4 regions of the Priestia sp. FSL W8-0524 genome follow, and region 1 is predicted to be linked to each of the others. Evidence: riboswitches for the same ligand, from Rfam matches in the RefSeq annotation. Region 1 holds a riboswitch; each other region holds the start of a gene.

Region 1 (2,201 bases):
TGTTCAAATTTTAAAATTGCCATATGCATCACCCGTATCTATAGTATGTAAAAACTATGAAATATATTAAAGAGAAAGGATAGATAAGTCAAGATAGGGCTGCTTATCAGGAAAGGGCTCTTAAATCATATTTTTGCTGGAGTGAATAGGGTAGAGGCTTCCATCAAGAGCAAACGAAATTTTACCTGTTTCTTCAGATACAACTAAAATTAATGCATCCGATTTTTCCGACATTCCAATTGCTGCACGGTGACGTGTTCCCAACTTTTTGTTCGTTGAAATAATAGACGAGAGAGGTAAAACATTAGCAGCTGAAATAAGCTGATTATTTCTAATTAGGACGGCTCCGTCATGTAAGGGTGTCCCTGGATAGAACAGTGTCTCAACTAGCGTAGCGCTGACAGGAGCTTGAATAGGCATTCCTTTTTGAATAAGAGGATCAACATTTTGTTCCCTTTCAATGACAATTAAAGCGCCGTGACGTTTCTCAGAGAGGTTATGAATAGCTAGGGACAGAGCAGCGTATTCAAATGTATAAGGCGATAAGTAATGACGCAAGTAATAAGAGGCGGCCGTAGCTTGAACATCTTGAAATAACCTTCTCATCTCCTCAAAATCACATAAAATACAATGATCACTCGTGTCTAAATGTTTAATTAAATTAGAGGCTTCAGTTGAAATCTGCTGTAAATATGTTCGCACATTATTTTTAATTGTATCGTCTAATTGAAAGGGTTGTCTCTCCATCTTATATAGCTCCTATCTGTCAGTCAGTGTTATCTGTAATGTGTGCTAATGTGGGTGAATTATCCGTAAAGCTCATAAATCCGTTATTAATTTTATAGAGAGATTTTGCATTTTATTTAGCAAGAGAACATAAAAAGTCGGGAAAAAAGAAAGCGTTTTATAAACTGATATGTTCACATTTGGGTTAAATTTACATATGTTGTTTTAAATAAAAGTATAGATATTTCTGTGAATTTAAAGTATAGTTTTCTTATCGGATATATAATTTTTAATGTTGACAAATATTCTAAATATGCTAAAATTTTTAAAAAATGCTTATCAAGAGTGGTGGAGGGATCTGGCCCGCTGAACCCCGGCAACCTGCTTAGCAAGGTGCTAATTCCAGCAAAGTGTGTATCATTTTGAAAGATAAGGTGAAAATTATTGCCTACCCAGTCTTTCAATACGGAAGACTTTTTATTTTGATATAGCGCAAGAGATATTTTGAGGAGGGACAACGATGACTGTAAACCCCCGACTTAAAACAAACCTTTGAACACGCCGAAGCAAAGTAAGAATTAAATAGTTTCGCTGACTAGACACACTAGAGGCGGTTTTATCCAATTCTAGTGGGTAAAACCGTCTTTTTTTATTGGATAACGCGGATAACTAAGAATTGGAGTGGAGAAAATGGCAGACTTATATACGTACGAAAACTGGAGCGATACATTTCCAGAGTTCGACAGTAAAGATGAAACAAAAGGAGCCCTTTCAGCATTGCAGTGGGCGTATGATACCTACGGAGATTCAATTATTTATGCGTCAAGCTTTGGGATCGAAGGAATCGTGTTAATTGATTTAATTTCAAAAGTGAAAAAAGATGCTGAAATTGTCTTTTTAGATACAGGGGTTCATTTTAAAGAAACATATGAAGTGATTGATGCAATTAAAGAACGCTTCCCTGATTTACGTATTCATATGAAAAAGCCGGATTTAACTCTTGCAGAACAAGCTGAAAAACATGGAGATGAGCTTTGGAAGAGTCAGCCTAACCTATGCTGTCAAATTCGAAAAATCATTCCGCTAAGAGAATCCCTTGCTCCTTATGATGCGTGGATTTCCGGTTTGAGACGTGAGCAGTCTGAGTCTCGTGCCAACACGAATTATTTTAATAAAGATGAGAAATTCAAGAAGGTGAAAGTTTGTCCGTTAATTCATTGGTCATGGAAAGAAATTTGGCGTTATGTGTATAAGCATGATTTGCCATACAACAAACTTCATGATCAAGGCTACCCAAGTATCGGCTGTGAGCCCTGTACCGCACCTGCCTATAATGTAGACGATTTACGTTCAGGAAGATGGGCAGGTACACAAAAAGTGGAGTGCGGATTACACGAATCTTAAATACGAAAGAGCTGAATAAATGATGCTTTTATATGTTGCCTTTATCATTGCGCTTTTTTTTGCAATGAATA
Region 2 (2,201 bases), 3.5 Mb from region 1:
AATAAAACATTCACCCACGCTGAGATATTTTTAACAACGGCACTCATAGGAATATCAAGTTGAAATGAATAAGGCAAATTGGAAAGGGCAAGATGAGTAGAAACAAGCATAAACGTAAGTACACATCCTCCTATTACGGCCCCTTTTTTGATCACGCTCTTATCTTTCACGGAGCTTCCTAATGGAACTAAAACGGCCTGAGCCAAAGCTAGATTTAGGGAAATATATAAAAAGGGACTAACCGCCCACTTCCACTGTGTGACGAGCGTTAAGTCCGGCTTCGTTTGAATCAGTGAGAAATAGCTGACATTTGGCACAAAGATGATAAAAGCAAATGAAAGCATCATCGGCACAACAAGAGAATTAACCATTAAAATACCGTTAATTCCTCTTGCGATAAATATATAAGTTAAAACAATTGTACAAATCATCCCAACAGGAGGCCACAGCCCGAACTGTTCTTTTCCTATTGCCCCCGTACTCGCCAGCATGACTGAAGTTACTCCAAATAAAATGACGATCATTACACCGTTTACCGCTTTTCCAAGTACATCACCAAATAAATATGTATTAAGCTGCTGATAAGAAGAAGCCCCAATTGCGTGCGAAAGCAGCATCATTTTCGAACCTAGCCAAATAAAAAACAAGCCGCTGACCAAAATTCCAACCATTCCAAGTTCCCCGTACTGTGTAAAAAATTGAACAATTTCCTTGCCTGTTGCAAAACCGGCTCCTACAACGGTGCCTACATACGTAGCAGCAACCTGCAGCGTGAGTTTCCACCTTTTCATGCCCATCACCCTTCTACCCTTCATAGTTCACTATATGTAGAAACGGTTAAAAAAAGACGAGCCTTTTATATGTAAATCCTCGCCTCACCCGGTGCTGTTCCTTTTTCGTTTTTTTATTTCCTTCTTGTTTTTTTCATGAAAACCCTTTATCCCTTAACATAACGGCAGTTTTCAAACAAAATATACGGATATTTTCCCTTTAGCTTTTAAATTTTCCTCAATATTTGCTGGAAATTCACAATTTACTGTTGTATAATTTCTAAAAATCAGATAAATTATTAAATAAGTATTCTTTCTATTTAAAAAAATATGTTTCAATTATATACAATTGATTCTTATCATGAGAGGTGGAGGGACTGGCCCTTTGAAACCTCAGCAACCAGTCGTTAGAGACATGGTGCTAAATCCAGCAAGCAATTTATTGCTTGGAAGATAAGAAGGCGAAAAAAGTCTTCTTCTTAAGAAGACTTTTTCTATTTTATCGGCATATTGCATAAAACGAATCACTCGTGAAATAGAAGCGGAACAATTTAAGGAGGTTTTGACATGGGGTTACTTGAAGATTTAAAGTCTAAAATTTTAATTGGGGATGGTGCCACTGGTACCCTCCTTTACTCACACGGTATTGACAGCTGTTTTGAAGAACTAAACATCACCAAACCAGAAGAGGTTTCTCGTATTCACAGAGCCTATGTAGAAGCTGGTGCAAACGTTATTCAAACAAATACGTACGCTGCTAATTATCAAAAACTTGCCCGTTATGGATTAGAAGATTCAGTCAAAGACATCAATGTTGCTGGTGTAAAATTAGCGAAACAAGCTGCAAAAGATCAGGCTTACGTGGTTGGTACACTCGGCGGAATTCGTTCTTTCCAAAAAAATGCTATTAGTTTAGAAGAGGTTAAGCGAAGCATTCGTGAACAAATGTTTTGGCTTTTAAATGAAGGCGTGGATGGCCTTTTATTTGAAACATACTATGATTTCGAAGAATTAAAGACCGTTCTTACACTGGCAAGAAAAGAAACGGATAAGCCTATTATTACCCACGTTTCCCTGCATGATATTGGCGTACTGCAAGATGGGCGTCCTTTAGCAGATGCATTAAAAGAATTAGAAGACTTGGGAGCAGATGTTGTCGGGCTAAACTGCCGTTTAGGTCCTTATCATATGATTCAGTCTCTTGAAGAAGTACCGCTTCCTGATCGTGCTTTCTTATCTGCTTACCCTAATGCCAGCCTTCCGGCGTATGTGGAAGGCAAGCTGGAATATGAAACGAATGAAGACTACTTTGTAGAAAGCGCGCGTTTATTCCGCGAACAAGGGGTTCGCTTAATTGGAGGATGCTGCGGTACAACACCAGCTCACGTACGCGCCATGTCGTCTGCCTTAAAAGACCTGCCTCCGATTACA
Region 3 (2,201 bases), 2.7 Mb from region 1:
CCACCGTTATAGCGAATGAGTTCAACCATTCCGCCAATTAAAAGAGATAAAATAATTAATTCCGACATTCCGCCAATACCTTCTGTCACAGTTTTAGCAAGAGAAGAAAGCGTGTAGCTTCCGTCAGCTAATCCAATTACGCCGGCTAATACAATTCCTCCGGTTAAAATGCTTAATACGTTTGCACCAAATATGGCAGCAACGAGTACGCCGACATAAGGCAAGATTTTAAACCAGCTAAAATCTTTAATTTCTACTGATGACGTATTGCCTAGCGTCATTACAAGTAATAAAATCACTGTAACAATCGCTGCAGGAAGGACAATAAAAAAGTTTACTTTTAATTTATCTGACATATTTGTTTTTTGCGTACGAACTGCCGCAATGGTCGTATCAGAGATTACGGATAAATTATCTCCAAACATTGCACCACCAACAACAGCAGCAATTGCCAATGTAATGGATACATGCGCCTGCTCACTGATTCCTACAGCGATAGGCCCTAACGCAGCGATCGTTCCCATTGACGTTCCCATCGAAATTGAAATGAATGCGCCAATAACGAAGATTCCGACTACCACTAAGCTTTGCGGAAGCACAGACAGAGCTAAGTTTACCGTTGAATCAACAGCTCCCATGCCTTTAGCGACTTGAGAAAAAGCACCTGCCAAAATAAAAATAAGTACCATAATAATGATATCAGGATGCCCTGCTCCTTTAGCAAAACGTTCCACTTTTACATTAAGTGAATCTTTGCGGTTCATAGCCAGCGCCACGATGGCTGCAATGATAATAGCTACTAATACAGGCAGCTTATAAAAATCTCCCGTTATAATTCCTGATCCGACAAACAGGACTAAAAAGATGCCCAGCGGTAACAGCGCCCAGCCGTTTCCTTTTTGTTGTTCCATTCTTAACACCTCTTGTTTACGTAATAAAAAAAGACCTCTTCTTATTGATAAGAAGAGGTCTCTTATTTGTATCATAAGATTACCCTTCTCATCTTCCAAACGAAACATCGTCTGCTGGATTTGGCACCGCACTGCGTACAGCCAGTTGCCGAGACATCCTAGGGCCAGTCCCTCCGTCTCTCTTGATAAGAAGTTTATAGTTGTTTTAAAAATAGTCTTTCACTACTGTAATCTCTTTTTATTTAATTGTCAAATGCTATTTTAGAAAAATATATAGTGTGAAAATTCTCACATCAATTAGCTACGTCACGTTTTAAAAACGCCACCCACGCTACGCCCATAAAGAAGACAAAGTGTGCAACTAAGATGAAGATTGAAAATGGAATTGTCATTCCGTCAAACATCGTCTTCATTCCGTCCATATACTGCACAAAGTTTGTGTTGGCGAACAGTAAAAATTTCCCCCACCATAAACCTAGCTCTGATACTAGTCCTGTTACAGCTTTTGCGCCGATACTTATGACAATAGCTAGACTTGAAGCAAGCGCGCTGTTTCTAAATAAAGACGACAGCATAAAAGCAAACGTCATCATCATAAACGTTTCCATATACGCGCTGTCATACGTAAGCGTAATGTTTTTAAGCAGCTGCGCATCTCCTTCTAGACTGGCAAATCCAAAGAACAATGCTCCCCATACAAACGAAAAAAGCAAATAGCTCAGCAAGTAATACAAGCTAATTAAAACGAGCGTTATGTACTTGGACGTTAAAATCGTTGAACGTCTAGCAGGGCGAATTAAAAGAAGCTTAATGGTACCCGCTTCAAACTCTTTTGCAACCATTGATCCTCCAACAGCAAGCGCGAAAAATTGAACGAGGATCAGCATGCCTGCACTAAATGACAGGAAATTCAATATGTTGTCTTCCGTTCCTGCGCTGTTTGCTACTTTCTTCATTAAAAGAGCCATACAAAGAGTTAAGATGCCGATTGTAATAAACGTGACTTTTGTACTTCTTTTGTAAAACCATTTCATGTGTTCATTTTGAATTAACTTAAGCATGGTGCTCTCCCTCCGTAACGGACATAAACGAATCTTCAAGCGTCTCATAAACAGGAGTGATTCGGTAGACTAAAATATCGCTGTCCACTAATTTTCTATTCACAGCTGGAATTTGTTCTTTCATAATCACTACATCAATACTATCGGATTTTATTGTTACTTGGAATTCTTGAGATAAAAGATCCGCTGCTTGTTGCACGTCAGATACTTCAAATTCTACATACATCCC
Region 4 (2,201 bases), 3.6 Mb from region 1:
ACTATCGCTATTCGAGCTGATATTGATGCGCTGCCAATTGAAGAAAAAACCAATCTGCCATTTGCTTCTGAAGTGAACGGTGTTATGCACGCATGCGGACATGATTTTCATACGGCTTCTATAATCGGAGCAGCCATTCTTCTCAAAGAGCGTCAGCAGGAGCTTTGCGGTACGGTTCGATTTATCTTTCAACCGGCCGAAGAAACGGCTTCTGGGGCAAAAATGCTCGTTGAAAAAGGTGTGCTCGAAGGAGTAGAAGCGATATTTGGAATGCATAACAAACCGAATCTTCCTGTAGGAACCATTGGTGTCAAATCGGGACCTTTAATGGCAAGCGTTGATCGTTTTGAAATTGACGTCAAAGGAGTAGGCGGTCACGCAGGTATTCCAGAAAAAACAGTAGATCCGATTGCTGCTGCTGGTCAAATTGTTACTAGTTTACAAACCATTGTCAGCCGTAATCTCAGCCCATTTCAAAATGTTGTTGTCAGCATAACTCAAATCCACGGAGGGAGCTCGTGGAACGTCATTCCTGACAAAGTAACGCTTGAAGGAACGGTGCGTACCTTTCAAGAAGAAGCGAGAGAAAAAATACCGGCTCTTATGAAACGAACTGCTGAAGGGATTGGAGCAGCTTTCGGGGCTTCAGTAGACGTTAAATGGTATCCGTATCTTCCTGTAGTAAACAATGATGATACGCTGGAAAAATTGGTTATTAACGCTGCAGAGAATCTTAGTTATCAAGTCGTAGAAGCTGAACAATCGCCTGGAGGAGAAGATTTTGCCGTATATCAGCAGCGTGTACCAGGATTTTTTGTATGGATGGGTACGGCTGGAGAATATGAATGGCACCATCCTTCTTTTTCATTAAATGAAGAGGCATTACTTGTAGCAGCTTCTTATTTTGCTAATCTAAGCTTTGACTTTTTGAATTCATTCCATTACCAAAAAAATTAAAATATTTTTATTTTTCTATTTACGCGGATGGAATTGTTTGATAAAATAAATTTTAAATTAAAAAAGTTATCACGAGTGGACGAGAGATCTGGCTCTTTGACTCCACAGCAACCTACGAATGTAAGGTGCTCCTACCAGCAAAGCATGTGCTTTGGGTGATAAAACGGGTGAAAAACTCATTTTGCATCAAAGCAAAATGAGTTTTTTTTATTTTTCTAAAAGGAGAGGGTTTTATGAGTCATACAGCAGTTGCAGCACATACAGGAGAGAAAGCATTAAAGGAAGCCGTAAAATTATTAGGAAAGCATTATCAAGTAGCTTATCGTGAATTAGAAACATTTTATGAAATTGTGGTCGAAAACCATGTTCGTACATATGCTGTAGGCATAGATATTAAAGATGTACAAAAAGCAAATGAACTAGAAATTTATTCATCATGCTGTTCCAAGCTTGAGCGAGTAGGCTGTCTTTTATAGAAGTCTGCTCGCGCCTCTATTTTTAAAGTGTTTTTAAATAGAAAGCATGTTTTTTGACAATTGAAGAATCTGGTGGGTATAATCATTACTCACTAGGTTTTAAAATTAATCATAAATTGTCGAAATTTTTACACAAATTAAAGGTTACATTCGAAATGAATTGTGGTATGTTATAAAACAAGAATATTTTATGAAAGGAGCATTGAAATGGAAATGTCTCTTGAACATGGAAACGATGCAGGAAGCGAACAGCTTATTGATCGTATCCTAGACTTTTTAGAAGATGACGAAAAGTAAAAAAAGAGTGTGCGGTGCTAGCCCTAGCCGCGCACTCTTTTTTTATCATGTGCGTCAAGGAAGCGCATACTATGATACATAGGGATAGAATGAAAGGGTCTCTGTCAAAGGGATTGACGAATCGTTTTGTTTGATGGAAAATTTAGAAAAAGGAAAGAGATGAAGGGTATGTCGAACAAAACATCTTTGTATCAAACAAAAGAACAGTTAAAGAAGCTTGTAAGCGAATTGGTTTCTATACCTAGCGTGACAGGAACGATGGCAGAAGTGGAAATGGCTGAATCGATAGCGGCGTATTTATTGAAGCTGCCTTACTTTCAAAAAAACGAGCAAGTTGAGCTTCATTCAACAGGAGACGGGCGATCGATTGTCACAGCTTTTGTTGAAGGGAAAAATACGAATAAAACAGTTGTATTAGTCAGTCATTACGACGTAGTGGATGTACAAGATTATGGACAGTGGAAAAAGGAT

What was found. A riboswitch is a leader RNA that binds a small molecule or an ion and turns the genes downstream of it on or off. The one in region 1 is predicted to bind S-adenosylmethionine.
Region 2: another riboswitch for S-adenosylmethionine. It lies ahead of NST66_RS05095 (bifunctional homocysteine S-methyltransferase/methylenetetrahydrofolate reductase); the one in region 1 lies ahead of NST66_RS23930 (phosphoadenylyl-sulfate reductase).
Region 3: another riboswitch for S-adenosylmethionine. It lies ahead of NST66_RS09630 (Na+/H+ antiporter NhaC family protein); the one in region 1 lies ahead of NST66_RS23930 (phosphoadenylyl-sulfate reductase).
Region 4: another riboswitch for S-adenosylmethionine. It lies ahead of NST66_RS04635 (hypothetical protein); the one in region 1 lies ahead of NST66_RS23930 (phosphoadenylyl-sulfate reductase).

Annotation. Positions count from the first base shown of each region.
Region 1 is NZ_JBBOUG010000001.1:4,573,903-4,576,103, reverse strand. It holds gene NST66_RS23940 (VOC family protein) at 1-23, opposite strand, end outside; gene cdaS (sporulation-specific diadenylate cyclase CdaS) at 121-747, opposite strand; SAM riboswitch class I at 1,060-1,162, shown strand; gene NST66_RS23930 (phosphoadenylyl-sulfate reductase) at 1,417-2,130, shown strand; gene NST66_RS23925 (inorganic phosphate transporter) at 2,150-2,201, shown strand, end outside.
Region 2 is NZ_JBBOUG010000001.1:1,033,787-1,035,987, reverse strand. It holds gene NST66_RS05100 (YkvI family membrane protein) at 1-791, opposite strand, end outside; SAM riboswitch class I at 1,124-1,230, shown strand; gene NST66_RS05095 (bifunctional homocysteine S-methyltransferase/methylenetetrahydrofolate reductase) at 1,338-2,201, shown strand, end outside.
Region 3 is NZ_JBBOUG010000001.1:1,917,993-1,920,193, reverse strand. It holds gene NST66_RS09630 (Na+/H+ antiporter NhaC family protein) at 1-911, opposite strand, end outside; SAM riboswitch class I at 997-1,103, opposite strand; gene NST66_RS09625 (ABC transporter permease) at 1,205-1,972, opposite strand; gene NST66_RS09620 (ABC transporter ATP-binding protein) at 1,965-2,201, opposite strand, start outside.
Region 4 is NZ_JBBOUG010000001.1:938,259-940,459, forward strand. It holds gene NST66_RS04630 (amidohydrolase) at 1-957, shown strand, start outside; SAM riboswitch class I at 1,021-1,122, shown strand; gene NST66_RS04635 (hypothetical protein) at 1,191-1,433, shown strand; gene NST66_RS04640 (M20/M25/M40 family metallo-hydrolase) at 1,899-2,201, shown strand, end outside.